DNA from 2 places in the Mesorhizobium sp. P2_D1 genome. Region 2 is predicted to be linked to the other one. Evidence: riboswitches for the same ligand, from Rfam matches in the RefSeq annotation. Region 2 holds a riboswitch; the other holds the start of a gene.
The links. Region 2 has a riboswitch for S-adenosylmethionine ahead of AC1D0I_RS05220 (O-succinylhomoserine sulfhydrylase). Riboswitches for the same ligand answer to the same signal wherever they lie in the genome.
Positions count from the first base shown of each region.

Region 1: linked by a shared signal. The riboswitch ahead of metX (homoserine O-acetyltransferase MetX) and the one ahead of AC1D0I_RS05220 (O-succinylhomoserine sulfhydrylase) in region 2 are both predicted to bind S-adenosylmethionine.

Region 1 covers NZ_JBFUDZ010000035.1:1,688-16,875, forward strand. The annotation lists gene AC1D0I_RS22545 (ABC transporter ATP-binding protein/permease) at 1-1,823, shown strand, start outside; gene AC1D0I_RS22550 (DUF1194 domain-containing protein) at 1,911-2,714, shown strand; gene AC1D0I_RS22555 (glycosyltransferase family 2 protein) at 2,734-3,669, opposite strand; gene AC1D0I_RS22560 (DUF1330 domain-containing protein) at 4,041-4,367, shown strand; gene metW (methionine biosynthesis protein MetW) at 4,390-5,004, opposite strand; gene metX (homoserine O-acetyltransferase MetX) at 5,001-6,170, opposite strand; SAM riboswitch at 6,281-6,358, opposite strand; gene hisC (histidinol-phosphate transaminase) at 6,496-7,605, shown strand; gene AC1D0I_RS22580 (prephenate/arogenate dehydrogenase family protein) at 7,612-8,547, shown strand; gene AC1D0I_RS22585 (sugar kinase) at 8,557-9,483, opposite strand; gene AC1D0I_RS22590 (DUF2125 domain-containing protein) at 9,491-10,489, opposite strand; gene AC1D0I_RS22595 (gamma-glutamylcyclotransferase) at 10,623-11,144, shown strand; gene AC1D0I_RS22600 (aldo/keto reductase) at 11,266-12,213, shown strand; gene AC1D0I_RS22605 (LysE family translocator) at 12,304-12,930, shown strand; gene AC1D0I_RS22610 (lysophospholipid acyltransferase family protein) at 12,949-13,737, opposite strand; gene AC1D0I_RS22615 (LysR family transcriptional regulator) at 13,853-14,755, opposite strand; gene AC1D0I_RS22620 (nuclear transport factor 2 family protein) at 14,878-15,188, shown strand, end outside.
Region 2 covers NZ_JBFUDZ010000003.1:223,967-239,154, forward strand. The annotation lists gene apaG (Co2+/Mg2+ efflux protein ApaG) at 1-71, opposite strand, end outside; gene AC1D0I_RS05215 (ceramide glucosyltransferase) at 295-1,446, shown strand; gene AC1D0I_RS05220 (O-succinylhomoserine sulfhydrylase) at 1,461-2,651, opposite strand; SAM riboswitch at 2,709-2,786, opposite strand; gene AC1D0I_RS05225 (2'-deoxycytidine 5'-triphosphate deaminase) at 2,925-4,019, shown strand; gene AC1D0I_RS05230 (ABC transporter substrate-binding protein) at 4,120-4,893, shown strand; gene araD1 (AraD1 family protein) at 4,939-5,931, opposite strand; gene mmsB (multiple monosaccharide ABC transporter permease) at 6,124-7,416, opposite strand; gene mmsA (multiple monosaccharide ABC transporter ATP-binding protein) at 7,413-8,945, opposite strand; gene chvE (multiple monosaccharide ABC transporter substrate-binding protein) at 9,067-10,137, opposite strand; gene AC1D0I_RS05255 (LysR family transcriptional regulator) at 10,449-11,438, shown strand; gene AC1D0I_RS05260 (hypothetical protein) at 11,549-11,800, shown strand; tRNA gene AC1D0I_RS05265 (tRNA-Gly) at 11,789-11,862, opposite strand; gene AC1D0I_RS05270 (acyltransferase family protein) at 11,956-13,845, opposite strand; gene AC1D0I_RS05275 (hypothetical protein) at 14,057-15,188, opposite strand, start outside.

The DNA of each region.
Region 1 (15,188 bases), on a different contig from region 2:
CTGATCAACTGGACAATGCAGCCACCGTTCAGCCGGCTGCCGTGGCGGTCGAAGCCAGCAGCCTGGGCGATCAGGTGGCGACGATCAGGCAAGCACTGACGGGATCGCCGGTTCGCAGTTGGTTGCTCTGGACATCGGTCGGCATCATGGCCGTCATCATCGCAACGTCGATCGGCCAGGTCCTGCTCAACCGCTGGAACCAGCCTTTCTACGATGCGCTTGCGCGCCGCGACATGGCGGCCTTCCTGCACCAGCTTCTCGTCTTTGCGGCAATCGCCGGCGGACTTCTGGTGCTCAACATCGGCCAGACCTGGCTCAACCAGATGATCAGGCTGAAGCTGCGCGAGGCGCTGACGCTGGATCTGATCGACCAGTGGATGCGGCCGGCTCGGGCTTTCCGTCTGGCCAATGCCGGCGCCATCGGCGTCAATCCCGACCAGCGCATGCAGCAGGACGCCGCGCATCTGTCGGACCTGTCGACCGACCTCGGCGTCGGCTTGCTGCAGTCGTGTATCCTGCTCGTATCCTTCGTCGGCGTGTTGTGGGAACTGTCCTCGGGCTTCGTGTTTCATGTTGGCGGCACCGCGCTGGCCATACCGGGCTACATGGTCTGGGCCGCCATCCTCTATGCCGGCACCGCCTCCTGGCTGAGCTGGCTGGTCGGGCGACCGCTGATCCGCCTCAACAGCGACCGCTACACACGCGAAGCCGAGCTTCGCTCGTCGATGGTGCGCGTCAACGAGAATGTCGATGCCATCGCGCTGTACCATGGTGAGGCCGACGCCAGGCGACGGCTCGGACTCGACCTCGGTACGGTGCTGGGCGCCATGCGCCGCATCTACACCGCCCAGATCAACCTGTCCTGGGTGACCGACACCTATGGCTGGATCACCGTCGTGGCACCCATCCTGGTCGCCTCGCCGGTCTATTTCTCGGGCGATATCAGCTTTGGCGGGCTGATGATGGCGGTCGGCGCCTTCAACCAGGTTCACTCGTCGTTGCGCTGGTTCATCAACAATATCGGCAGCATCGCCGACTGGCGCGCCACGCTGATGCGCGTCGCCGATTTCCGCATCGCGCTCAATGAGACCGATGTGCTGCACGACAAGGAAAGGCGCATTGCCTTCGGCGAAAACGCCAATGGCAGCCTGACTTTCGAGAAGCTCGAAGTGGCCTCGCGGGATGGCTGCACCAAGCTTGCCGACCAGCATGTCGAAATCCGTCCCGGCGAGCGCGTCATGATCACCGGCGACCCCGGCGCCGGCAAGACGTTGTTCTTCCGCGCCATTGCCGGCCTGTGGCCATGGGGGAGTGGGCGGATCGGCCTGCCTGCGGGAGAAAACCCCATATTCGTGCCCCGCGTGCCGTATTTCCCGACCGGTACGCTGCGCGAGGTCCTCGATCACCCGAACGGACCTGCGCCGGCGAGCGACGCCGACATTTCGGCGGTGCTTGCCGAAGTCGGGCTTGGACGGCTGTCATCCTCACTCGACCGCAGCGCGCGCTGGGAGCATGAGCTGGGCGATGACGAACAGCGTTCGCTGGCCTTCGCCAGGCTCGCCTTGCGGCAGCCGAAATGGGTGATCATCGACGAAGCCCTGGACGCGTTCGACGGGCCCTCGCTGCGGCGCGTGCTTTCGACATTGGATAAGCGCTTGCCCGAGACGGCGATCCTCAACATCGGACGCGGGCTGCACAACAATCAGTTCTTTCCCCGCGCGTTGACGATCGTCAAGGATACCGGTGCGCAGGCGCTGAAACCTGTCCGCGTCAGGGCCGGTGCGATCGACCCGCCGCCGGCGGCCGCCCGCCGCAAGAAATAGGCTGTTTTCCTCGGTTACGGGCTCCAAGCTTTATTTTGCCGCGATCGCGAAGGAAGATTTCGCGAAGAAACAACTCTGGCGTCGGCCATGCTTGATGCTTTACGCCTGCTTGCCTGTCTTGCCTGTGCCCAGGCTGCTCCGACCGCCTCGCCGCCGGATGCGCTGGCGGTCGATGTCGAGCTGGTGCTGGCGGTCGACATTTCGCTGTCGATGGACGAGAAGGAGTTTGCCCTCCAGCGCGCCGGTTATGTCGAGGCGCTGCGGCATCCCGATTTCATCCAGGCTGTCCGCGCCGGCAAGACGGGCCGCATCGCGCTCGCCTATTTCGAATGGGCCGGCACGGTGCGCGACGACGCGATCATCGACTGGCAAATCATCGACAGCGCCGAGAGCGCCAACAGCTTTGCCGACAAAGTCGCGGCCCGGCCGTTCCGCAGCTTCCGCGGCACTTCGATTTCCAGTGCACTGGCTTTCGGCACCGAGATTTTCGATCGCACTTCTTTCGAGGGCGAACGCAGCGTCATCGATATATCAGGCGATGGTCCCAACAATATCGGGCCGCCGGTCACCGCGACGCGCGATGCGGCAACCGCCAAAGGCATCGTCATCAACGGCCTGCCGATCCTGATCAATCCGTCACCAACCTTCAGCCATCTCGACCAGTACTATGCGCAGTGCGTGACCGGAGGGCCTGGTTCCTTTGTGCTGCCGATTTACGCTGCCGCCGAATTTTCTACGGCCATCCGGCGCAAGCTGATCCTCGAAGTGAGCGGCATTCAAGATAGGACGAGGGTCATCCCCGTCGACACTGGTGCGCCTGTCGACTGCCTGAAAGGCGAGCGGGACAGACGGTTTTTTTCGGACCCGTATTTTCCGGAGCTCGACCGATAGCTTCGTCGTAGTGACAGGGTCAGGCCGGACGGACGCCGAACTTCTGGCGAAACTCGTCGTGAAGGTCGCGGCGCCAGCGCCGGCCATAGACATAGCCATTGATCAGTTCGGGCAGCGAATAGCCGAGATCTTTCGACGAGCGGTTGGCCATATAACCCGAGAAGGCTTCCGGAATCCGGCACTTCAGAACATCGGAAATGATCTGCCGCGTGATCATGTAGGGCGGAATATGCGGGTACGAGCGGGCAATATTCGGGTGTTTGCGCATCAGGTTCGCATAGGCTTCGACATAGCCGTGGCGACGTCGCGAAATCGAATTCTCCGAATTGTGCTTCGTCCAGTCAATGTCCTCAGACAATTGCGCGCCGAAGCGCCGGGCAAGGCGCAGCAGCAATTCCCGATCCTGCATCCGGGCGATGTCGCTGTCGTAGCCGCCGATGGCCAGCAACGCCTCGCGGCGCGCTGTTATCGCCGATCCCGCGATCAAGATTGTCTCCGCGACCAGCGTTTGCTCCAGCGTGGCAGAGTTTAGGAATGCATCGCGATTGATGCAATCGCTGGCGCGTCCGCCCTTCAGGGATACATAGGAGCTGATCAGCACTTCGAGCGCCGGATTGGCATCGAACCAGGTCAGGGTCCGTTCGAGCCTGTGCGGCAGATAGACGTCGTCGGAATCGAGGAACGTCACGACGGGTGCCCGCGCGCGCTCGATGCCTGCATTGCGGGCGGCATTGGCGCCTCGCCATTTCGCGCCGACATAGATCAGTCGCGGATCGCGAATGGCGGCCAGGGCCGCCGCGGTTCCGTCCGTCGAGCCATCGTCGACGACAATATGCTCGAACCTCGGCATGCTCTGGGAAAGTACACTTTCCACGGCGCGCAATACCGCCTCACGCCTGTTGTGAGTCGGCGTGATGACCGTGATGAGAGGAGCGTGCTCTGTCTTCCCGGTCATACTGCGTCAGCCATTTCCAGTGCAAAAAATACGCTTCCTGCCAGGTCTTTCGATCTTCAGGACGGTCAAATGGATCGGACTCCCCCTTCCATATCCCCCGTATTGGCGACGACGCTACAAAAAACAAGCGTACCTGTCACCCCATCGGGATGCTGCTCAATGCGCATGAAATGACGAATTCCAGTATCTAGCGCTTCAACTGCAACACTATTGCCGCGCGTTATGCTTGCGAATCGCCCTTGCGATGAATGACGCGTCTATAATCTGGATGCATTCCACTACGTCAGACGTAATCGCATCGCGGCCGGTGTTTGGGCAGATTGCCGTCGCGAGGTCGGCTGGTCGGCTTCGGTCCCAGAGGGAGTACTGTCATGACTGCTTACGCCGTTGCCCATATGCGCCAAGCCCGGATGGGTCCGCAGATCGTCGAATATCTGCAGAAGATCGATGCCACGCTGGCCCCTTTCGGCGGCCGTTTTCTGGTCCATGGCGGCGATGTCGAGGTCATCGAAAACAAATGGCAGGGCCACCTGATCATCATCGAGTTTCCCGACAGGCAACAGGTGCGCGGATGGTACAACTCGGCCGCCTATCAGGCGATCCTGACGTTGCGGACCGACAACTCGGAAGCCGACGTGATCTTCGTTGATGGCGTTGAACATCCGCATAAGGCCACGGATGTCCTTGACCAGGCGTGAAGTCGACAATGGCGCGGCGGGATCACCGTTTCAGCAAGAACACCGCCTGCTGGCCGAAGAAGTTCCAGAACCACCATGGCATCGACAGGCCGATCTTCTGGCCATTGGCGTCGAGCGCGGTTGCTTTTTCCACGGTAGCGCCAAGCTCGTCGCACAGATTGACGAAGTCGCGGATGGTGCAGAAATGGATGTTGGGCGTGTCGTACCAGGAATAGGGCAGGTCCGTGGTCACCGGCATGCGGCCATTGAGAAACAGCGACATACGAACCCGCCAATGGCCGAAATTGGGGAAGGACACGATGGCGCGATTGCCGATCCTGAGCAGTTCGTTGAGAACCAGCTTCGGGTTGCGGGTGGCCTGCAGGGTCTGCGACAGGACGACGAAGTCAAAGCCCTTGTCGGGATAGAATTCGAGATCCTTGTCGGCATCGCCCTGGATGACGCTCAAGCCGCGCGCCACGCATTCGTTGACGCCACGCTGCGACAGTTCAAGGCCGCGTCCGTCGACCTGCTTGGTGTCCTGCAGCAATTCGAGCAGCGATCCATCGCCCGAACCGACGTCGAGCACGCGCGATTGTGGCGGGATGAGGTTGGCGACGACTTCGAGGTCGACGCGCTGGTTGCGGGTGACGTTCACGATGCGAGCCCTCGCGCCCGTGCTGCGGAGCCGATGAAGCCATTGATCGCGGCAAACAATTCCGGCTCGTCGAGCAGGAAGGCGTCGTGGCCGCGATCGGTCTCGATCTCGACAAAGGATACCGACGCGCCGGCGGCGTTGAGCGCATGAACGATCGAGCGGCTCTCTTCGGTCGGGAACAGCCAATCCGAGGTGAAGGACACCAGGCAGAAGCGGGTTTTCGTGCCGGCGAACGCATCCGCCAGCCGGCCGCCATGGTCGGCGGCGAGGTCGAAATAATCCATCGACCGCGTCATGTAGAGATAGGAATTGGCATCGAAGCGATCGACGAAGGTCATGCCCTGGTGGCGCAGATAGCTCTCGATCTGGAAGTCGGCATCGAAGCCGAAGGTGAGCGCCTCGCGATCCTGCAGATTGCGGCCGAACTTCCGATGCAGGGCAGCCTCCGACAGATAGGTGATATGGGCGGCCATGCGCGCCACCGCCAAGCCCTTTTCCGGGCGCTTGCCGTGCTCGAAATATTTGCCGCCATGCCAGTCCGGATCCGCCATCACGGCCTGCCGGCCGACCTCATGGAAGGCGATGTTCTGCGAGGAATGGCGCGCGCCGGTGGCAATCGGCAGCGCCGAGAAGACGCGCTCCGGATAGCTGGACGCCCATTCCAGCACCTGCATGCCGCCCATCGAGCCGCCGAGGACGCAAAACAGTTTTTCGATGCCGAAATGGTCGATCAGCATCTGCTGGGCGCGCACCATGTCTCGAATGGTGATGATCGGCAGGTCGAGCCCATAGGGCTTGCCGGTGGCGGGATTGGTCGAAGCCGGGCCGGTGGAGCCCAGACAACCGCCGATGACGTTGGAGCAGATGACGAAGAAACGGTTGGTATCGATGATCTTGCCGGGGCCGATCAGCACTTCCCACCAGCCCGGCTTGCCGGTCACCGGATTGGTGCTGCCGACATGCTGGTCGCCCGTCAGCGCATGGCAGACGAGGATGGCGTTGGAACGGGCGTCGTTCAGCGTGCCGTAGGTCTGGTAGGCGATCTGGAACGGCGACAGCAGGGTGCCGGCATCGAGCTTTAGCGGCTTGTCGGGCCCAAAGCGTAGCACCGGGCTCGACGGCTGATCAGCCTCGTTGTTGGTTTTTCCTGCGCGCAGAGCGGCCATTGCATCCATCTCACACTTTGAATCCGCACGGTGCTTTCGAAATTCGAGGCCGATGCGGTGTCCGGCCGGCGCGGACAACAAAAAACCGGCATTGCCGCCGCAAAGCCGGTTACAGGATGCAAACGGCCCTTTAGCAAGTTGTTTAACGTGGCTGCAAGCCGACCGGCCAAATCACCACGGAATCTCGTACCTCTTCTAGGACTGTGGCGCGCCCGCGTCAACGGCCAGCCGCGGTCCGGAGGTTGCCACCTCTCGACATTGCGGGCCGTGGCTTGTATTTCCGCTGCGGCTTCCAGACGGAAGCGTTCTCGACGGATTTTGCGACATGAGCCAGACACCGGACAAGGCACGTCCAACCCCGCGCGCGGGCATCATGGACATCGACGCCTATGTGCCGGGCAAGAGCACGGCGCCCGCCGGCGTCGCCAAGGTCTACAAGCTGTCGTCGAACGAGAACCCGCTGGGTCCGTCGCCGAAGGCGATCGAGGCCGCGCGGGAGATTGCTGCGAAGCTCGACGTCTATCCCGATGGCACCGCCAGGCGCCTGCGTGAGGCGATCGCCGAGGTRCATGGTCTCAACGCGCAGAACATCATCTGTTCCAACGGCTCCGACGAAATTCTCGGCCTTTTGGCGCAGACCTATCTCGCTCCCGGCGACGAGGCGATTTTCACCGAACACGCCTTCATGGTCTACAAGATCTACATCCAGTCGGCTGGCGCCACTCCGGTCGCGGTCAAGGAGACCGATGAGCGTGCCGACATCGATGCGATGCTGGCCGCCGTCACGCCGCGCACGAAAATCGTATTCCTCGCCAATCCCAACAACCCGACCGGCACCTATGTGCCGTTCCAGGAAGTGCGCCGCCTGCATGCCGGCCTGCCTAGAAATGTGCTTCTGGTGCTCGACGCGGCTTATGCCGAATATGTCCGCCGCAACGACTATGAAGCCGGCATCGAACTGGTCGGCGGCGCCGAGAACGTGGTGATGACCCGCACCTTCTCCAAGATCGGCCTGGGCGGGGCGCGGATCGGCTGGATGTACGCGCCGATGCACATCGTCGACGCCATCAACCGTGTGCGTGGCCCCTTCAACGTCAATGCGACGGCGATCGAGGCCGGCATCGCCGCGATCCGTGACCGCGACCACGTCCAACGCAGCGTGATGCACAACGAAACGTGGCTCACATGGCTGAGCGAGGAGTTTGGCAAGCTCGGGCTGCGGGTGACGCCAAGCGTCGGCAATTTCATTCTGATCCATTTTCCCAACGACCAGAACCATTCGGCTGCCGCGGCGGATGATTATCTGACGGCGCGCGGCTATATCCTGCGGCGCGTTTCCGGCTACGGCTTTCCCAACGCGCTGCGCATGACCGTCGGCACCGAAGATGCCAATCGCGGCGTTGTCGCTGCTCTCACGACATTCCTGAAAAGCTAGAACACCATGACATCACCGATGTTTGAAAAGATCGCGCTGGTCGGCATCGGCCTGATCGGCTCGTCACTGGCCCGCGTCATTCGTCGTGAGGGCCTCGCCCGTCACGTCGCCATCTCGACCCGCAGTGCCGCGACATTGGCGCGGGCGCAAGAGCTTGGGCTCGGCTCCTCCTACTCCACTGATGCGAAGGAAGCGGTCCGCGATGCCGATCTGGTCATCGTCTCGGTGCCGGTCGGCTCGTCGGGCGCTGTGGCCGAGGAAATCGCGCCGGCACTGAAGCAGGGCGCGATCCTCACCGATGTCGGCTCGACCAAGGCATCGGTGATTGCGCAGATGCAGCCCTATGTGCCTGATGGCGTGCATTTCATTCCGGGCCACCCCCTGGCGGGCACGGAAAAATCTGGCCCCGATGCCGGTTTCGCCGACCTGTTCGACAATCGCTGGTGCATCTTCACCCCGCTGCCCGACACCAACCCGGATGCGCTGGAGAGGCTGTCGGAATTCTGGCGCCGCTGCGGCGCCAACATCGACACCATGGATCCGCAGCATCACGACATGACGCTGGCCATCGTCTCGCACCTGCCGCACATCATCGCCTACAACATCGTCGGCACCGCCGACGATCTGCAGTCGGTGACCAAGTCCGAAGTGATCAAATATTCGGCTTCGGGTTTTCGCGATTTCACCCGTCTCGCCGCCTCGGATCCGACCATGTGGCGCGACGTCTGCCTGCACAACAAGGACGCCATCCTCGAAATGCTGGCACGGTTCTCGGAAGATCTGGCGTCGCTGCAGCGGGCGATCCGCTGGGGCGACGGCGAAAAGCTGTTCGATCTGTTCACCCGCACCCGTGCGGTGCGCCGCTCGATCATCGAGGCCGGCCAGGACATCGACGTCCCCGATTTCGGCCGTCAGGCGGTCGAGCACCCGGCGAAGGCGTAGGTCGCTTCTTCAGCCTGCTGGCCAGTGGCTTTTCATCATCGCCAGCGTCTCGGCCCGGTCCGGCGCGCCTAGCCGGCCGCCGAAGCGCAGGCATTTGAACGCGGCGGCCGCACTGGCAAAGCGTAAGGCCTGCTCGACCGGCATGGCTTCCGCCAGTCCGACGGCGAAGGCGCCGTGAAAGACATCGCCGGCGGCCAGCGTGTCGACCGCATTGATTTTCGGCGCCGCGACATGTCGCGATGATCCCGTCGCGCGATCGAACCACCAGGTGCCAGCCGCGCCGCCGGTAACCGCGACAAACGCATCGCCACGCCGGGCAAGTGCCTCACAGGCCTGGCGCGAATCCAGTTCCGCGCCGCACAGTATGCGCGCCGCCGGCTCGGAAGCCACGATATGGGAAGCCAGCGGCAGCAGCAGTTCCAGCACGTCCCTCGGCGCGGTATCGGCATCAAGGATCGCCGGCCGGCCGATGGCGTGCGCCGCCTCCAGGGCAAGCGCTGCGGCACCGGGCCAGCGGACATCGACCAGCACGGCATCGAATGCTGACAGGTCTGCGAGCGGCAGAGCCTCGGGATCGGCCTGGGCCTGGCTGTCGTAGAAGGGCACGATGATGCGCTCGCCATGCGCGTCGACCAGGATCGAGGCCAGCGCCGAGCGGGCGCCACTGACGCGGCGCACGAAGCTGCAATCGATGCCTTCCGCCTCGATTCCGGCGATCAGTTGATCGCCGACGGAATCGTCACCCGCGCTCGCCCACAGCGATACGTCGGCGCCCAGGCGATGTGCAGCGCAGGCCGCGCTCGTCGCCATGCCCGAGGCGATCTGGACGCCGTCGGAGGCGATGAACTTGCCTTGGTGGTCGGGCAGCGTCTCGACACGCAGGATCGTATCCAGCGTCAGCGCGCCGACACTCAGCAGTCTCACGGTTTTTGCCATCGATGCGCTATTCCACCGGCTTGATCTTGCCCAGCGGAATGAAGCCGAGCGAGGCCTTGCCCTTGACCACCTTGAGCGGCATCGACGGCTGGTTGCCGAGCAGCGCCAGGCCAGCAAAGCCCTGCTCGATCTGCGTTTTTTGCTCGGGGATGGCACCGCCGAGGATCGCTGCCACGGCCTTCGGATCCTTCAGCGTGATCGTCAGGTCGGCGTCGATGAGACCCTCGGCATCGACCGACAGCGGTCCGGAAAGGGTGACGCGCGCCGTGCCTGACGACAGGTCGAGGTTGCGGATCTCGATCGCCTGGCCGCGCAGGCTCTTCACTTGCCTGCCGATCAGCGCGACGCCATTCTTCAGCGTCACGTCGCCGCTGGCATCGAGCGCCGGCAGCACCCGTCCGCCGATCGCCTCGGCATCGATCTCGAGATCGCTGAAATTGCCGAGATAGTTGATATCCCCACCTTTCGGCTGCAATTGGCTGTCCGCCTTGCCGGCACTGAACAGTTCGACCGGATCGGTGTCATCAGTGGGATCGGTCTGGCCGGACAGGCCCTCGGCCTGTAGCGAAATCCGCCGTGGCAGCGGCCATGACAGTTTGACGTTGGCTTGCAAATTGTCCCAGTCGATCCACAGCGGCATCATGCCTGGAACGGAGGTCCTGAGCGGACCGCGCAGATCGGCCACCGGCGACAGCGGCTGGATGATCTGGGCGACGGCATTGAAGCTGCCGGCCGAGGCGGCGATGTTCCTGGCATCGTCCTCATAGGCGAGATTGTCGCAGGAGACGGCAAAGCTCAGCGGATAGCCGCTGACCTGGAGATTGGCACAGCCGGCCTCGACGCCACTCTTGTTGAGCGAGGCAACCGCCTTGTCGGCTTCACTTCTGACCCGGTCGGCCAGATAGAACCAGCCGGCGCTGTAAATGGCGAACAGCACGACAATGAACGCGGCAAGCCAGAACAGGAGGCGTCGGCGCTTCGGTTGGCGTTCGTCACTTGACGTCATGCTTTGGCTCTCGTTAACGCAAGGGTGTTGTAGGCGGACTCGCGATTCCGACAACAACAGGTAGACAGAGGCGGACGGAAAAAACACCGATTCCGGTGTGGTGCTGCCATTCTTTACAATCAGGCGCGGCGATATGGGCGATTTTTGGGTGTTTGGCTATGGGTCGCTGATCTGGCGGCCGGGTTTCGCGCATGTCGAGACGCAGCGCGCCCGCCTGCACGGCTACCGGCGTTCGCTGTGCGTCTATTCCTTCGTGCATCGCGGCACACGTCAGCGGCCGGGGTTGGTGCTCGGTCTTGACCGTGGTGGCTCCTGCGTCGGTTTGGCGTTCCGCGTGCCCGGCGAATTGCGCGACGAGGTCATCGCCTATCTGCGCGAGCGCGAGCTGGTCACCAACGTCTATCTCGAACGGACGCTCAAGATTCGCCTTGACGGCGGCCGGACGGTCGAAGCCGTGGCCTACATCGTCGACCGCCAGCACGAGCAATATGCCGGCGCGCTCGACGCGGCGCATGCAGCGGCCGTGGTGCGCGGCGCGGTCGGCCAGTCCGGCAACAATGAGGACTATGTGATCAGCACGCTGGAACACCTTGAGGCGCTGGGCATAAGCGACCACTGGCTGGAGGATGTCGCGCGCCGGGTAGCGCCTTTGTGAAGCGCTGGCTCTGCGGAAAAGGCCGCCAGGCCTTTGACCTCGATAAGGGAAGACCTAGGTTAGGTCCCGAACCTCAGCCAGGGCTGCATTCACTGGCCCCCAATCATCCCGGAGATACGCTTTGCAGAAACGCCGCCTTGGTCGCACCGACCTTTCCATCGCGCCGCTGGTTCTGGGCGGCAATGTCTTCGGCTGGACCGCCGACGAGAAAACCTCGTTCGATCTGCTAGACCGCTTCGTCGGGGCCGGTCTCAACGCCATCGACACGGCGGACGCCTATTCGCGCTGGGTGCCCGGCCACAAGGGCGGCGAATCGGAAACGATCATCGGCAAGTGGATGAAAGACCGCGGCAATCGCGATCATGTCGTGGTGGTCACCAAGGTTGGCTCGGATATGGGACAAGGCCACAAGGACCTGTCCGCCGCCTATATCGAAAAGGCCGTCGACGCGTCGCTGAAGCGGCTGCAGACCGACGTCATCGACCTCTATCTGTCGCACTGGCCGGATCCGACCACGCCGTACGAGGAAACCCTCGGCGCCTACGAGAAGCTGCTCGCCAAGGGCAAGATCCGCTATGCCGGCTGCTCGAACCTCGACGCTGGCCAGTTGCGCGCGGCACTCGATGTGGCGAGCCTGCGCAGCCTGCCGCGCTACGAGGTGCTGCAGCCGGAGTACAATCTCTACGATCGCTCCTCCTTCGACGGGCCGTTGCGCGATCTGTGCGTGGCCGAGGACATCGGCGTCATCACCTATTTCAGCCTGGCCAAGGGCTTCCTCAGCGGCAAATACCGCAGCGAGGCCGATCTTGGCCAAAGCCCGCGTGGCGGCGGGGTGAAAGACTATCTCAACGCGCGCGGCACGCGCATTCTCGCGGTACTCGATGCGGTGTCGGCCAGACATTCGGCCAAGCAGGCGGAGGTGGCGCTTGCCTGGGTTATCGCACGGCCAGGCGTCACCGCGCCGATCGCCAGCGCCACCAGGCCTGAGCAGATGGACAGCCTGATCAAGGCCGCGTCGCTGAAATTGACCGCCGACGACATGGCCGAGCTCGACAAGGCAAGCGGCTGAAGCTTCCGGCGGCGCCGCACGCACGAACGTCCAAGACCACCCTCCTGTCTTGCCATACCGTCCGTCGCACGGGGCAAGGCAGAGAGTGAGATGACAGAGCCGCTTCTTTCGCAGCCGGATCTTTGGCGCCAGTTGGTCGCGCTGGTGCTTGCCGCCACCGTCGTCATGGGCAGCCCGGGGCCGGCAACGATAAGCGTCACCGCCGTCGGAGCTGCCTTCGGCTTGCGTGATTCATTGCGGTACGCCTGGGGGATCGTCCTGGGCACGATTGCAGTGCTGCTGGTGGTAGCTACCGGGGTCATGGCGGTGCTCACGTCGATGCCGAAGCTGGCGCCGTTGCTGGCTTTCGCGTCCGGCGCCTATATCCTCTATCTCGCGTTCAAGATCGCCACGGCTCCGCCATTGGCGGCGCGCGCGGCCGAGGCTTCGCGCCCGACACGGCTGGCCGGGTTTCTGCTGGCTGTCGCCAACCCAAAAGCCTATGTGGCGATCGCCGCCGTGTTCGCCGGCGCGTCGTCGAGCCAAGGCGCCGGCGATCTAGGCATGTGGCTCAAACTGACCGTTCTGGCGCTGATGATCGTCGTTATCCACGCTCTGTGGCTCGTTGCGGGAGCGGCGTTCGCCCGCTTCCTCCGCAGGCCGGCCGCTTCGCGGATCATCAATCTGGTCTTTGCCGCAACGCTGGTGTTGACCACCGCGCTGGCCGTGTTCGGCTGAATGTTGACTCAGGAGCCTTCAGGCTTTCGCGCCGAGTTCCCGCAACCGCTTCACCGCGGTTGACGGCAATGCCGGCGGGTTGGGAGTGCGGGATGCCTCGATGAGAAGCTGGTCACAGGCAGCCTCGGTTTCACCGATCAGCCTGGCCATGAATTCGTCCTTGCCCAAGCCCGGCGGAATCGGCGGCAGGAACCGCGCCTTGATCGTGCCGGGGTAGCGCAGGAATTTGCGGCGCGGCCAGTAGAGACCGGCGACATGGGCGACCGGCACCACCGGAACGCCAAGCTGCGAATAGATTTCGACGATGCCGTATTTGTAGGCCGGCTCGTCACCCGGCGCGCGGCGCGTCCCCTCGGGATAGATGATCAGCTGGCGAGGGTTGCGCGCCATTTCCTGCCTGGTGGCGGCGACCACCGCCTTCAACGCCTTCGAGCGGCTGCCGCGGTCGACCGGGATCATGCGCATCTTCATGATGTACCAGCCGAAGAACGGGATCCAGGTCAGCTCGCGCTTGAGGATGTAGAGCGGATCTTGGAGGAAGGGGAAGAAAGCGATCGCGTCCCAGAACGATTGATGCTTGGGCGCCAGGATGAAGGAACCCTCGGGCAGGTTTTCCAGGCCGGTGATGTCGCTCTTGGTCCCGGCAATCTTGTCATAGAGCCACATGCACGTGCGTGACCAGAATTTCGGTACGAACCAGGCGCGGTGACGGGGCGACAGGAAATAGTAGGGGGTCCAGAGGATCATCTGGACGATCAGATTGACGTAGAAGACGAAATTGAACGCCAGCGATCGGACATAGAGCATGGAGGGAGGCCCGGTGAGAGGTGTGCGTTGGTTACACCAAGCGCGGCGAAAAAGGAAATGGCCGCGAGCCGCTCTGACGAGCGAAGGAGAACGATGGTCGGGCGGCCCGGTTCAACTACGCCAATCGCGTCAGCCGCTCCTTCAGACGCGGGGCAGCGAAATCGAGAAAGGCCCGCAGCTTGACCGGCAGCAGGCCGTGGCCGGCATGCACCAGGCTTACCGGCCATGGTTCAGGCTCGAACTCCTGCAGCAGGATGCGCAGCGCGCCTGACCGCAGTGCGGCTTCGATCTGGTAGGAAAGCACTTTTGTCACCCCGATGCCGGCAATCGCGGCGTCGATGGCCGCCTCGGCGGTGTTGACCTGAAGCCGCGAGCGGACCTGAACCGGGACTTCCGTCCTGCCCTGGGCGAAGCTCCAGATGGCGGCGGAAGCAAGTCCCTCGAACGTGATGCAACTGTGTGTTTCCAGATCCTGCGGGGTCATCGGCGTGCCATGCTCGGCCAGATAGGCCGGGCTCGCACAAGCGACGCGGCGGATCGAGCCCACGGCAATGGCGACCAGGCTCGAATCAGGCAACTGGCCGATGCGTATGGCGAGATCGAAATGGTCCTCAACCAGCTGGGTTATGCGGTCAGCCAGCGTCAGGCGAATGTTCACGTCGGGATAGGCCGCGAGAAAACCGGTGACGACCGGCAGCACGTGCAGGCGGCCAAAAACGACCGGCGCGGTGATGGCCAGTTCGCCGGTCGGAGCGCTGTATTCGCCGGCCGCCGTGCGTTCGGCCTCACCGACATCGTCGAGGATGCGGCGGCAGGCAGCAAGATAGGCCTGGCCGGCATCGGTCGGCGTCAGCCGGCGCGTCGAGCGGTTCAACAGGCGTGTGTTCAGATGTCGTTCGAGATCGGAAACCTTGCGGCTGACCGTCGCCAGCGGAATGCCGAAACGGCGGGCCGCGGCGGAAAGGCTGCCGGCCTCCACCGCGACGACAAAGAGCGACATGGCTTCGAGACGATCCATAGCTTCTTCCAGAAAATGGAAGGACGGATTGCGAATATGTCATCTGCATTTGAAGGATGGAAGGCTTTATATAACGATTCCTGGCCTGCCTGCAGCATGGCCTCAACGGGTAAGGAGTCATCATGTCCGAAAGCCGGCCGCCGCTGCCGCCGTTCACAGCCGAGACCGCCGCGCAGAAGGCGCGCATGGCCGAGGATGCCTGGAATTCACGCGATCCGGCCCGAGTAGCGCTTGCCTACACGACGGATAGCCGCTGGCGCAATCGCGCCGAATTCCTGCAAGGCCGCGATGCCATCCAGGCGTTCCTGACGCGCAAGTGGAGCCGCGAACTCGACTACCGGCTGATCAAGGAGGTCTGGGCCTTCCACGGCAACCGCATCGCCGTGCGCTTCGCCTATGAATGGCACGACGACAGCGGCTCATGGTTCCGCAG
Region 2 (15,188 bases):
GGGTCTGAGCGGTCCTCCAGATAGAACGGCCTGACCTGCACTTCGATGTTGCGCGTCACGGCGCGGTACATAAGCGGCTCCAAAACAATCCAGGTCGAACTGTCCTCGCTCCGGGCGAGCAGGTCAACGTGCGCGTCTTGTCGCGCCCGGCCTGAAAGGCAGGTGCCGACAAAGAATGTCATTTAAGTGACACATGACAATGGTGGTGTGCACGAAGCGGGCGACTCGGCGCTCTGTCGAACTGTTGAAAACGGCCATCACGCGGGCCGTCTTTTCTGGAGTGGCCAGGTCTCGATGGAACTCACCCTCATAGCCGCCTCGCTTTCGGTCGCTCTCATCCTTTCAAACCTCGCCAGCATCCTGCTCGCCGCTTCGCGTCTGAAGCGCCACCGCACCATCGCGCCGCCGGCCGGCAAGCCGCTGCCGGTGTCGATTATCGTGCCATCGCGTGGCGTCGAGCCGTTCACGCAGGAGACGCTGGAGCGCGCCCTCTCGCTCGACTGGCCGCGCTATGAACTGGTCTTCTGCGTCGCCCATGCCGACGATCCGGTGGTCAGGCTGATCCGTGCCGCCATCGCCCGTTCTCCCAAGGTGCCGGCGCGGCTGCTGATCGGCGACGACCGCATCAGCGCCAACCCAAAACTCAACAATTGCGTCAAGGGTTGGGAGGCGGCGCGCCACGATTGGGTTGTCCTGGCCGATTCCAACGTGTTGATGCCGAGAGACTACGTCCAGCACCTGATGGCTGCATGGCGGCCCGACACCGGCCTTGTTTGCTCGACGCCGATAGGCTCGCGCCCGGCCGGCTTCTGGGCCGAGGTCGAATGCGCTTTCCTCAACACGCTGCAGGCACGCTGGCAATATGCCGGCGAGGCGCTTGGCCTCGGCTTTGCCCAGGGCAAGAGCATGCTCTGGAACAAGCCGATGCTCGACGCCATTGGCGGCATCCGTGCGCTCGCCGCCGAGATCGCCGAGGACGCTGCCGCGACCAAGCTGGTCAATGGCCTTGGCCTGCGCGTCAATCTCGTCGCCGCGCCCTTCGAGCAACCGCTCGGCCGGCGCACCTTTGACGAGATCTGGTCGCGTCAGGCCCGTTGGGCGCGCCTGCGCCGCGTCACCTTCCCATGGTTTTTCGCACCCGAAATCCTGACCGGGGCAGTGGTGCCGCTGGCACTCGCGCTGTTGGCGGCGGCAAGCGCGGGCGTCAGCCTCTGGGCAACCGCCATTGCCGTGCTGGCGGCCTTCTACCTTCCGGAATGCGCCCTGGCCTGGTCCAAGGGCTGGTACCTGTCGCCGCGCATGGTCGCGGCGATCATGATGCGCGACCTGATCCTGCCGGCGATGTGGGCGCGCGGCTGGCTGGGTGGCGCCGTCGACTGGCGCGGCAACGCGATGACCATCGGCACCAAGGCGGCCGAGCTGGAAGAGACGCCGTCCGGCGCCTGATGGCCAAAGGCCTTTTACTTGGCCGCCTTCAGCGCCTGTTCGATGTCTTCCAGAAGATCGTCGGTATCCTCCAGGCCGACCGACAGCCTGAGCGTGCCCGGCCCGATGCCGAGTTCGGCACGGGCCTCGTCGCTCAGATTCTTGTGCGTCGTCGTCGCCGGATGGGTGATCAGGCTCTTGGCATCGCCGAGATTGTTGGAGATAAGCACGATGTCGAGCGCGTTCTGCAAGGCGAAGGCCGCCTGCTTGCCGCCCTTGACGTCCAGGCAGATCAGCGTCGAGCCGCCCGACATCTGCTTCTTGACGATGGCCGCCTGCGGGTGGTCGGCACGGCCGGGATAGATGACGCGGGCGATTTCGGGCCGCTCGGCAAGGAAATCCGCGATCCTGCCGGCGCTTTCCGTTTGCTGGCGCACGCGCAGCGGCAGCGTCTCCAGCCCCTTCAGCAGCGTCCAGGCATTGAACGGCGACAGGCTGGGGCCGGTGTGGCGGAAATAGTCGTGCAGGTTCTCGTCGATCCACTTCTTGTCCGACAGGATGACGCCGCCGAGACAGCGGCCCTGGCCGTCAATATGCTTGGTCGCCGAGTAGACGACGATGTGCGCACCGAGCTGCAGCGGCTTCTGCTGCAGGGGCGTGGCAAAGACATTGTCGACGATCAGCCGCGCACCGATCGAATTGGCAAGCGCGGCAACCGCGGCGATGTCGACCACTTCCAGCGTCGGGTTGGTCGGGCTTTCCAGGAAGAACAGCTTGGTGTTCGGCTTGACCGCTTTTTCCCAGTTGGCGATGTCGGTGCCGTCGACCAGCGTCGCCTCGATGCCATATTTCGGCGCCAGCGTCTCGACCACCCAGCGGCAGGAGCCGAACAGCGCGCGCGCCGCCACGATATGATCGCCGGCCTTGGCGCTGCACAACAGCGCGGCCGTCACCGCGGCCATGCCGGACGCGGTGGCGCGCGCGTCCTCGGCGCATTCGAGCGCGCACATGCGCTTTTCGAACATGTCGACGGTCGGGTTGGCGTAGCGCGAGTAGATGAATCCCGGCTCCTCGCCCTTGAAGCGGGCTTCGGCGGCCTGCGCCGTTTCGTAGACATAGCCCTGGGTGAGGTACATCGCCTCGGAGGTTTCGCCGAAACCGGAACGCAGGGTTCCGCTATGCACGAGTGTCGTTTGAGGCTTCCAGTTACGCTTCTTGGTGCTCATCGCTTTTGTTCCAGACACAAAAAAACCGGCCGCGAAAGTCGCAACCGGTCCATACGGCCTTGCGGCCCGACGGTCCTTTAGCGACTTGTTTAACGTGGCTGCAAGCCGACCGGCCAAATCACCACGGGATAACGACCCTTTAGACCCGCGCCACGCTTGCGTCAATTGCCGGCTTGATTAAGAGGTTTGTACCAAGCAGGTTCTGCAGCAGTGTTCCACGGTTTTGCGGCAAGAACCTGCGAACAGAAAATCGCCTGGCCTAGGAGTGGAGCCTTGCGGCAAACAGGCATTCTTCCCGATCAGGACATTTCGGCGCTGTTCCAGTCTGGTGCGCTGAAGTCGGCGCGCGCGTTCGATGCCGATCAGATCCAGCCGGCGAGCCTGGATCTGCGGCTCGGCGACAAGGCCTGGCGGGTGCGGGCCTCGTTCCTGCCGGGCCCCAACCACAAGGTTTCGGAAAAGCTCGACCGGCTGCAGCTGCACGAGATCAATCTTGCCGAGGGCGCGGTGCTGGAGACCGGCTGCGTCTATATCGTGCCCTTGCTTGAAAGCCTGGCATTGCCGGTGGACATTTCGGCCTCGGCCAACCCGAAGAGTTCGACCGGGCGGCTCGACATCTTCACCCGCGTCATGACCGATCGCGGACACGAGTTCGACAAGATCGCCGCCGGCTATCACGGCCCGCTCTATCTCGAGGTCAGCCCGCGCACCTTTCCCATCGTCGTACGCACCGGTTCGCGTCTGTCCCAGATCCGTTTCCGCACCGGCAATGCATTGCTCTCGGAAGCCGAGCTGCATGACCTGCATCGCGCCGAGATGCTGGTCGCAACCGAGCCGCCGAACATTTCCGGCGGCGGCATCGCACTGTCGATCGATCTCAACGGCGATCAGAACGGCCTGGTCGGCTATCGCGGCAAGCATCACACCGGTCTCGTCGATGTCGACAAGCGCGCGGCACAAGAGGTCGTCGACTTCTGGGAGCCGATCCACAAGAGCGGCGCCGGCGAACTGGTGCTCGATCCCGACGAATTCTACATCCTCGTCAGCCAGGAAGCGGTGCATGTGCCGCCGCTCTACGCCGCCGAGATGACACCGTTCGATCCGCTGGTCGGCGAGTTCCGCGTCCACTATGCCGGCTTCTTCGATCCGGGTTTCGGCCATTCGGCGTCCGGCGGCACCGGCAGTCGCGCAGTGCTCGAAGTGCGCAGCCACGAAGTGCCGTTCATCCTCGACCATGGCCAGATCGTCGGCCGGCTGGTCTACGAGCATATGCTGAAGCGGCCGCAGGCGCTCTACGGCACCGATCTCGGCTCCAACTACCAGGCGCAAGGCCTGAAGCTGTCCAAGCATTTCCGCCCAGCGCGCTGAACCCAATTCCCGTCGGGCAATACACTTGCCTGCGCTGGCTCGTCATGCTTGGCTGGCTTTCTGGCCGCCAAGCTGGCGGCGTTCAAGGGGAACCAAGAAAATGCGGATTTCAAAATGGATCATATCGGCAGCAGGTGCTGCCGTGTTGCTGATGGCGGCCGGCTCTCTGTCGGCGCAGGCTGCTGAGAAACTGAAGATCGGCACCGAGGGTGCCTATCCGCCGTTCAACACCATCACCCCGGACGGCAAGGTCGTCGGCTTCGATATCGACATCGCCAATGCGCTGTGTGCGCAGATGAAGGTCGAGTGCGAGATCGTCACCCAGGACTGGGACGGCATCATCCCCGCCCTGCAGGCCAAGAAATTCGATGCCATCATCGCCTCGATGAGCATCACCGAGGAACGCAAGAAGCAGGTCTCCTTCACCAACAAATACTATACGACTCCGCTCGCGCTGGTGGCGCCGAAGGATACCGAACTCACCTCGACCGAACCGGCAGCGCTTGCCGGCAAGACGGTCGGCGCCCAGGCTTCGACGACGCAGGCCGACTATGCCCAGAATGTCTACGGCAAGGCTGGCGCGGAGGCGAAACTCTACCCGACCCAGGAAGAGGCCATCACCGACCTGACGAACGGCCGCCTCGATGCCGTCATCTCTGACAAATTCGTGCTGGTGGACTGGTTGAAAAAGGCAAGCGAAGGCTGCTGCAAGCTGGTCGGCGACGTCAAGGGCACGGAGACCCAGGCCGGTATTGCCGTTCGCCTGGAAGACACCGCGCTGCGCGACAAGCTTAACGCGGCGATAGACGCCATCGTCGCCGACGGCACCTACAAGAAGATCCAGGCCAAGTACTTCGACTTCGATATTTATTGAGCTTCGAACTGCCGATCTCCCCCGCTCGTGGGGGAGGTCGTGCTGTCAAAGCGCCTTCACCGCCACCTTCACCGGCTGCTCGATCTCGAGTGGGTTGCGCAGCGGCAGGCCAAAATCCTTGGCCTCGATTTCGAACACATCGCCAGCCTCGGTCTTGATGCCGTCGGCAAAGGACAGCGTCGCCGTTCCGAACATGTGCACATGCACGTCGCCTGGCTGGCGGAAAGCCGCATATTTGAAGTGGTGGTGTTCGAGATTGGCGATGGTGTGCGACATGTTCGCTTCGCCTGACAGGAACGGCTTTTCCCACAGCACCTCGTTGTCACGATAGATGCGCGAGCTGCCGCGGATGTCGGACGGCAGGTCGCCGATCAGGATTTCCGGCCCGAACGAGGCGTTGCGCAGCTTGGAGTGGGCCAGGAACAGATAGTTCACGCGCTCGGTGACGTGGTCGGAAAACTCGTTCGACAACGTGAAGCCGACACGGAACGGTGCGCCATCGTCGCCGATGACATAGATGCCGGCCACTTCCGGCTCTTCGCCGGCGTCCTTGGCGAAAGCCGGCGACAGCAGTGCGGCACCTGGCGCCACAGCCATCGTGCCGTTGCCCTTGTAGAACCATTCCGGCTGCACACCGATCTGGCCTTTCGCCGGCTTGCCGCCCTCCAGCCCCATGCGGAACATCTTCATGGAATCGGTCAGCTGTTCCTCGCCCTCGGCGCCGAGCTTCTTGTGCATGGAATCGCGCGTCGCGGCCGAGCCGAGATGCGTCAGTCCGGTGCCGGTCAGATGCAGGTGCGCCGGATCGGGGTGGTTGATCGGCGACAGCAGCCGCCCCTTCTTGTAGGCGGCATCGAGATCGATTGTCTCGCCAAGCCCCTTGCGCTCGATCAGCGCGACGAGCCCGACGCCGGTGCGGGCGGCCTCCATCGCCAGCGAATAGACGCTGCGCGCACCATTGATGATCCGGGTCTTGCCGCCGTTGCGGGCAACGACGCGGATGGTCTCGGCGTCATCGAGAATCTGGGAGATCAGCATGATGAATCCTCTCTCATTTGCCTTGGCAGGGGCTGCCGGGACGGCAAACCTTGCCCAGCGCGGCCAGGACCTCGTCCATGCCACGGGTGAAATTCTCCATTCGGATTGCGCTCGCGAGCCTGGTCCCTCAGGGACTTCTTTTCGTGCCGCCGGGCAGCGCCGCGATGTGACCCGTATGCCTTCCTGGTTCCCTCAGCCCTTGTTCTTGTTGTAGACGTCGAACACCACCGCGCCGAGCAGCACCAGGCCTTTCACCACCTGCTGCCAGTCGACATTGACGCCCATGATCGACATGCCGTTGTTCATCACGCCCATGATGAAGCCGCCGACCACCGCGCCGATGACCTGGCCGACACCACCCATCGCCGAGGCGCCGCCGATGAACACCGCGGCGATGACGTCGAGCTCGCTGCCAAGGCCTGCCGCCGGCACTGCCTGCCCAAGGCGGGCCGCGATGATCAGGCCGCCAAGCGCTGACAGCACGCCCATATTGACGAACACCATCAGGGTCAGTCGCTCGGTCTTGATGCCCGATAGCTGTGCCGCCTTGGCATTGCCGCCCATTGCGTAGATGCGCCGGCCGATCGTCATGCGTTTGGTGACGAACACGAACAGTGCGATCAGCACGCCCATCACCATGAGAACGATTGGCAGGCCCCTGTAGCTGGCGAACTGGTAGACTAGGAACAGCGCCAGCGCGCTGGTCACCAGGGTCTTGATGACAAACAGCGTGAAAGGCTCGGCTTCGTAGCCGTGCTGCTCGCGCGTGCGCCGTGCCTTGAGCCCGAAATACGCATAGGCGAGCACGGCGACGACGCCAATCAGGATCGTCGTCATGTGCAGTGTCAGGCCGCTGCCGATGATGGTCTTGCCGGCGGCGTTCACCGTCGGCGGGATCAGCGTCAAGGGGCCGATCACGTCCGGAATGAAGCCGGAACTGAGCGCCTTGAAGCCATCTGGAAGCGGTCCCACGGAAGACCCGCCACCCAGCAGCGCCTGGCAGATGCCGCGGAAGATGAGCATTCCGGCCAGCGTCACGATGAAGCTCGGTATTCGGTGATAGGCAATCCAGTAGCCTTGGGCCGCGCCGATGCCGCCGCCGATGATGAGGCAGATGATCGACACAACCAGCGGATTGCTGAGGGGGCCAAGCGGCCAGATGACCATCATCATTGCCGCCAGCGCGCCGATGAAACCGGCGACGGAGCCGACGCTGAGGTCGATATGGCCCGAAACGATCACCAGAAGCATACCCAGCGCCATCACGATGATGAAGCTGTTCTGCTGCACCAAATTGCTCAGGTTCACCGGCTTGAAGAGCGTGCCGGACGTGGTGAACTGGAAGAACACCATGATGGCGATCAGCGCCAGGATCAGGCCGTATTCGCGCAGATTCGTGATCAGCGCCGAGACGGCCACACGCGGCCCCTGCTGCACATCTTCGGCGACGCCGCTTTTCGGCGCGGGAGCGCTTTCGGTGGTCATGATGCTTTTCCTTCTCCCCGAACGATGGCGCGCATGATCTTTTCCTGACTGGCTTCGCTCGCCGCCATTTCGCCGACGATGCGGCCTTCGTTCATGACGTAGATGCGGTCGGTGATGCCGAGCAGTTCTGGCATCTCCGACGAGATGACGATGATCGCCTTACCCTCGGAGGCGAGGCGGGCGATGATGGTGTAGATTTCATACTTGGCGCCGACGTCGATGCCGCGCGTCGGCTCGTCGAGGATCAGCACTTCCGGATTGGCGAACAGCCATTTCGACAGCACCACCTTCTGTTGATTGCCGCCCGACAGATTGCCGGTCATTTGATAGACGCTTGACGAGCGGATGTTGGTCTTGGCCTTGTAGTCATTGGCGACGGCAAGTTCGCGCAGGTCGTCGATCACGGCGTGGCGCGACACGCCGGGCAGGTTGGCCAGCGTGATGTTGTGCTTGATGTGATCGATGAGATTGAGACCGTAGGTCTTGCGGTCCTCGGTGACGTAGGCAATGCCGTGTTCCACAGCCTTGCTCACCGACGAAACATCGATCGGCTTGCCCTTGAGCAGCACGTCGCCAGTGATGCGGCGGCCATAGGAGCGGCCAAACAGGCTCATGGCGAATTCGGTGCGTCCGGCGCCCATCAGCCCGGCAATGCCGACCACCTCACCCTTGCGGACATCGATATCGATGCCCTTGATCACCTGCCGCTCGGCATGGATTGGGTGATAGACCGACCAGTTCTTCACCTGGAGCACGACCTCGCCGATCTTGGGCTCGCGCGGCGGATAACGGTCGTCGAGCGAACGGCCGACCATCGAGGTGATGATGCGGTCCTCCGAAATGTCTTTCTTGGCAAGTGTTTCGATGGTCCGTCCGTCGCGGATGATGGTGACCTTGTCGGCGACCCGGTTCACCTCGTTGAGCTTGTGCGAGATCAGGATCGAGGTGATGCCTTGCCGCTTGAATTCGAGCAGCAGGTCCAGCAGTGCCTGGCTGTCCTTTTCGGACAGGCTCGCCGTCGGCTCGTCGAGGATCAGCAGCTGCACTTCCTTGCTGAGCGCCTTGGCGATCTCGACCAGCTGCTGCTTGCCGACGCCAATATTGGTGATCAGCGTCTTGGGGTCCTCCTTGAGGCCCACCTTCTTCAGCAAGGCGCTGGTACGTGTCTCGTTGGCATTCCAGTCGATGATGCCAAATCTGGCGTGTTCGTTGCCAAGGAAAATGTTTTCGGCGATCGACAGCATCGGCACCAGTGCAAGCTCCTGGTGAATGATGACGATGCCCTTGTGCTCGCTGTCGTGAATGCCCTTGAAATGGCATTCCTCGCCACGGTAGACGATCGCGCCATCATAGGTGCCGGACGCATAGACGCCCGAGAGCACCTTCATCAGCGTCGACTTGCCGGCGCCGTTCTCGCCGACCACGGCATGAATCTCGCCTTCCTCGACGCTGAGGTTGACGTTCGACAGCGCCTTCACGCCGGGGAACGTCTTGGTGATGTCGCGCATCTCCAAAATCGTCGAGGCCATTGGGACTACCGCTCCCTGAGAGGTCGGCAAACACTGCCGGCGAGGTCGGTAACAATACCGGGCCTGCTGGTGAACGAAAAGGGGCCCTGCGTTGCGCAGGACCCCTGGATTTGAAACCGAATTACTTCAGCTCGTCGGCCTTGATGTAGCCGGAGTCGACGACCAGCGCCTGGTAGTTCGACTTGTCGACTTCATGCGGCGTCAAGAGGATCGAGGGAACGACCTTGACGTCGTTGTTGTAGGTCTTGGTGTCGAGGGCATCCGGCTTGCCACCCGACAGCACCTTGTCGACGAGCTCAACGGTCGACTTGGCCAGTTCGCGGGTGTCCTTGAACACGGTCGAGTACTGCTCGCCCGAGATGATCAGCTTGACCGAGGCGGTCTCGGCGTCCTGACCGGTCACGATCGGCCAGGGCTGAGCGTCCGTGCCGTAGCCGACAGCGCGCAGCGATGCGGTGATACCACGCGACAGGCCGTCATAGGGCGACAGAACGCCATCGACGCGGCTGCCGTCCGAGTAGTTGGCCGAGAGCAGATTGTCCATGCGAGCCTGGGCGGTGGCCGCCAGCCAGCGCAGCGTGCCGACCTTGTCCATGCCGGTCTGGCCGGACTTGATCTTGATCGAGCCGTCGTCGATCAGTGGCTGCAGGACGGAAATCGCGCCATTGTAGAAGAAAAAGGCGTTGTTGTCGTCGGGCGAGCCGCCGAACAGTTCAACGTTCCACGGCTTGGTGTTCGGGAAACGCTCCTTGAGGCCCTTGACCAGGGAATTCGCCTGGATGACGCCGACGCCGAAATTGTCGAAGGTCGTGTAGTAGTCGACATTGGCGGTCTTTTTGATCAGGCGGTCATAGGCGACGACGACGACGCCGGCGTCAGCGGCCTTCTGCAGCGCGTCCGACAGGGTGGTGCCGTCGATCGAGGCGATGATCAGCGCCTTCGGGCCCTTGGTGATTTCATTTTCCAGCTGGCTGAGCTGGTTTGGAATGTCGTCCTGCGCATATTGCAGGTCGACGGTGTAGCCCAGAGCCTCAAGCTGGGACTTGACGGCGTCGCCGTCATTGATCCAGCGCTGCGAGGTCTTGGTGGGCATCAGCACGCCGACGAGGCCTTTGTCGGCTGCGTAGGCGGTGGCCGACATGGCCGCGATGCTGACCGCCAAGGCGGCGACTAACGTCTTGATGATTTTCACTTAACTCTCCCTGGTTGATGGACGCGGCACCCCGGGGGTCGCGGGCCGCGCAATCGTGCAGAAGCGCCAAGGCACTGCTGCCGTCATATCGATCTCCGGTATCCTCCCATGGCCCCGAGGCGCTGATTTCAATCGATACGATTTTTCTCGTCTGCGACCGTCGCGTCTCGGAACGCGCGAAGGTTGTGATCCTTTGCCATAACTGTCAAATGCGATCTTTGATGATTGCTATATCAATATTGGTATATGATATCGAGGCGAGACGGCTGGCGCGACCGCTGGCCGCCTGCGAGCAGAAGCAAGGAGAGGCTATGGCGGCGCTAAGGAATCCGAATGCGATTTCAAATGGTTACAGAGAGATGCCGGGCGACGGCGAAACCTTGCTGCGCAGTGGCCTCAGCTTGCGCCACATGCGTATGATCGTCGCGCTCGACGACCATGGCCGGGTGAGCGCGGCAGCCCAAGTTATGAACATTTCTCAGCCGGCGGCTTCGCGCATGATCAGCGAAATGGAGGCCGTGCTGGAGGTCAAGCTGTGCGAAAGGCTGCCGCGCGGCATCACCTTGACGCCTTTCGGCAAGGCATTGTCCAGGCGCGCGCGCTCGATCCTCCTGGAAATGCGCGAGGTCGACCGCGAGATTTCCGAACTCAAGGCGGGCAAAGGCGGCTCGGTGTTTCTCGGCGCTGTGACGGCACCGGCAATCGAGCTGGCGGTGCCGGCGATTCGCGAAATCCGCCGCATCTATCCGCGCATCGAGATCACCATGCAGGTCGAGACCTCCAACGTGCTGGCACGCGAATTGATCGCCACGCGCCATGATTTCATCATCGCGCGCATCCCTGACGATCTCAATCCGCGGCTGTTCGAGTCGCGCGTGATCGGCGTCGAGAAGGCCTGCCTGATCGTGCGCCGGGGCCATCCGCTCACCAAGGGCGAGGCGGTGCGGCTGGAGGACACCGCCGCCTACGACTGGGTTTTCCAGTCGGGCGGGTCGCCTTTGCGCCAGGCGATGGAAAGCAATTTCCTCAACCGCAACATCGCTTTGCCGGACCGTATCCTCAACACCAGCTCGCTGCTCTTGACCCTGGTCATGGTCGCACATTCCGATGCGATTGCACCGGTATCGGTCCAGGTGGCGAAATTCATCCAGAATCCCGACGGGCTGGCCGGCGCCATCGACGTCGTCCAGACCGAATTCGACATCGAGGTCAGGCCCTACAGCCTGATCACGGTGAAGAACCGTGTGCTGTCGCCGGCCGCCAAGATGCTGCACGACTTCATCCTGCGAGAGGTGGGATGACGGCTCGGCCAGGCGTCGAGTTCGGGGCTGGCGAACAGCAAGGCGGGAACATTATTTCCTGCTGATGCGTTCATATCCCTGCAAGGGACGATTTCTTCAGGAGACCGAACATGCGCAGCTTCGAAATGATCGACCTGCTTTGCGTGGTCGAGGCCTGCAAGCACGAACGATCGGTCGGGAATTTCGTGTCGATGGCTGAAGGCGTGGAAGAATTGCGGGTACTGACCGGCGATTTCGTCTCATCGGATGACGTAGTGGCAAACGCGCTTGCAACGGTCGCGCTTGCACGAGGCTGCTCGGTTGTGTTCGACGAACAGGCGGGTGCTGAAATTGTTTCCGGCGCCATGGGCTGGAGCGGGTAGAGGGAATCGAACCCTCGCATTCAGCTTGGGAAGCTGACAAGCTACCATTACATCATACCCGCGCGATCCCTCGTTACCATGCGGGTTGGCCTTCGGGCAATCGCAAAGCGGCTTTTACACCACAGGCTGCGGCGACGCGTATCGACCTGCGATTGCTATCTTGCCCTGGCGAGCTTGTTGCCGGCGGCAAAGCTTGGCCAGTACTTCGAGATGGCTAATGTCGCGCCGGCGGAAGAGAAGTGGCCATAGTCGAAATAGAGAAACTGCTTGCTGTCCGCATCGGCGTACGAACAGCCGGCCGGATCGCACAGATATGCCAGCGGATCTATGAATGTCGCCCCTTTGGCGAACGGCAGCACCCGCTTGTTGATGCCCGGATCCATGGCCGTCGGCCAGGACGTATTCCCGATATGCTCCCGTCTTGCGAAGAAGGCGATCTTCTGGACGTCGGCGATGAATTCCGGCGACTGGCCGATGACATAGACCTTGACGCCCATGTCGCGAAGCCGATCGATCGTTTTTTGCAGGCCATCGAAGCCCCTGACCTGGTAGTCGGTCCATCGGCCGCTCAGGATTACCGCCCGGATGTTGGCGTCGCGGATAATCGACAGAGCCCGTTCGTTGAAAAGCGTACAGCTTGGCCGGGCATAGGAAAAATAGGTAAGGTCGGGCGGGCAGCCAGCATAGGTGTACTGGATAACATTGGCCTGGATTTTCTGGGCGTTGGCGTCTAGTCCCGAAACATAGTGGGCGGCGAAGGAATCGCCCCACAAAAGCACATTGGTGGCAAAGCCCTGCGTGCGGGTGCAGTCGGCGAGGTTCCAGGTGTCGATGCCGGCCCCTTCGTTGAAGCAGACGCCGTTGCGCCAGTCGCCGACCCGGATCGGCTCGGTCGAGAAGTCTGGGAACCGTTGCGGAAAACCACCACCCAGCACGCCGGCCAAGCCGCCGACACAGAGCAGGACGATCGCCGCCGCCGAAAAGGCGAATATCGGCAGTGGGGCGGTGAACGCTCGTTTCCGGCGAAAAGGCTGCTCGACATACTTCCAGGAAAATGTCGCCAGGGCGAAACTCGCCACCATCATCGCGATGACCGTCGGCACGCCGATGGCCTTCAACGAAAGATAGTGGACGAAGGAATTGATCGGCCAGTGAACGAGGTAGAGCGAATAGGAAATGAGGCCAACCCAGACCAGCGGCGCGAACCGAAGGACGCGGGTCGCAACAGGTGCCGGCCTGTCGGCGCCGGGATGATCATGACCCGCATAGATGAGCAGGGCGGTTCCGATGCAGGGGAACAAGGCATTGTAGCCCGGAAACGGGTCGCTCTGCGAAATCGTTAGAAAACCGAAGGCGATCAAGGCAAAGCCGGCGAGGCCGATCAGTTCCATCGCCGGCCGGCTGGCAAGTGCCGGTGGCTTTTTCAGCATCAGCATGGCGCCAAGCGCCAGTTCCCAGAGGCGCGTCGGCAACAGATAGAAGCCGGCGGTCGGCGCCAGCGACGTTGCCATGACCGCCACGGCAAAGCTGCCGATGGCGATCGGCAGCAGTACCGTCAGCCAGCGCTTCGAGACATATCGGTAGATCAAATAGAGCAGGATCGGCGCGAAGATATAATACTGCTCTTCGACAGAAAGCGACCAGGTGTGAAGCAGTGGCCGCAGTTCGGCGTCGATGGAGAAATAGTTCGTCGTCTTCCAGAAATAGATGTTCGACCAGAAGGTCGAGGCGGCGATCACGCTCAAGCTGAATTCGTGCAGGTCCGACGGCAGCAGGATGAACCAGGCGGCAATGCTGGCGAGCAGGATGACGAAGATCAGCGCCGGCAGGATGCGCCGTGCACGGCGCCAATAGAAGCGACCGATCGAAAACTCGCCGCGCTCGAGATCGTCGAGCAGGCTGCCGCTGATCAGATAGCCCGATATGACGAAGAAGATGTCGACGCCGGTGAAGCCGCCAGGAATGGCGGAGACGCCGAAGTGGAAGAGCAGGACGGGCAGCACCGCCACGGCCCGAAGGCCATCGATGTCGCGCCTGTAATTCATCCGGGCAGGCTCGCGCGCCGCGGCCGGAGGCTTTGGTTCCGCGAGTACAAGACGCCGCTCATACGGCGATGTCCCGCTCGTGCAAAAAATTCCGGCTCGTCGGTCTCACATGCCTATCCTCTGCGGTGCAACTTTGCTGCACCGCAACATGAGTGTCAAGGCATATGCCAGTTCGAATGCCGGCGAAGCTGGTGCGCGCCGGCGCCGCGGTTCAAGCGCCGGGCAGGTAGATCACCGCATGATCGTCCGAATAGGCCCGCTTCCAGCCCAGTTGGTCGAAGAAGGGAATGCGATTGTCGTCGGCTGCAACCAGCGCCCAGCCTATCGCGTATTTCTTCAACTGGGCTTCGAGGAGCGGCTTGCCGTTGCTGTGTCCCGTCTCGTCATCGGCTTTTGTGAAACCGCCCAGGAACAGCTGGTCCGTCCGACCGTCGATATAGGTCTTGATCCCGTGGAAGATCAGCGTGCCGCCGAAATTGTAGGAATTCAGCACGTTGCCGGACAGATGATGGCTTTCGGCGAATGCCAGCGCCCCACTGGCCGACGTCTTCGGGCTCGGCGCGACCTGGTAGACGCTGCCGAACATGGCGACCGCGCCGATGACCAAAACAGCTGCCGCGCCGCAGATCGCGTAAAACCGCCTGGCGAAGAATTGTTCCAGTCCGTCGCGCTTTTCAGCCAGCCATGCGGTAGCCGAAAGCGAGGGATATTGCTGTGCGACCTCCATCGCGATCACCACCGGAACCAGGAGGAAGAACAGATACATGAAACGCAGATGGGCGAGAAAGGCATGCAAGGTGAAGACGATGAACAACGCCTTGGCCCAGCCAATTCGCAACCGTGACACCAGCAGCCCGAACAGCCCCACCAGCATCGCAACTTCCTGGACAACGAGATCCTGCGCATTGAACGGTCGCCATTCCGCGATCAGCGACACCGCCTCGTTGCCATAGGCCACGGCGAAGGTCGCCAGGATGGCCTGGACGCCATAGGGGTGGATCAGGCTGACCAGCGGACAAAGCAGACCAAATGCGATCCATTTCGCCACGAGGGCCGGTTTTGTGAGACCTGTACGCGTCAGCAGATCGAGACCGGCGAAAGCTGCTATGACGAAGCTCAAGGTAAAGGTGGCGTGCAGGTTCGCCCACAACACAACCAGCAGAAGCAGCCACCAGGGTGGCGCCCGTTCTTCCCATGCCGCACGAAAGAGCATCGCCGTCCAGACGACGATGATCGGGAAAGTGAAGATATGTGGACGCCCCGTAAAGATCGGGGTGATCAGGGCCATTGCAATGAAGGCCAGCGCAATCGACAGGATCGGCTTCAGCCATCTGCTGAGAAAC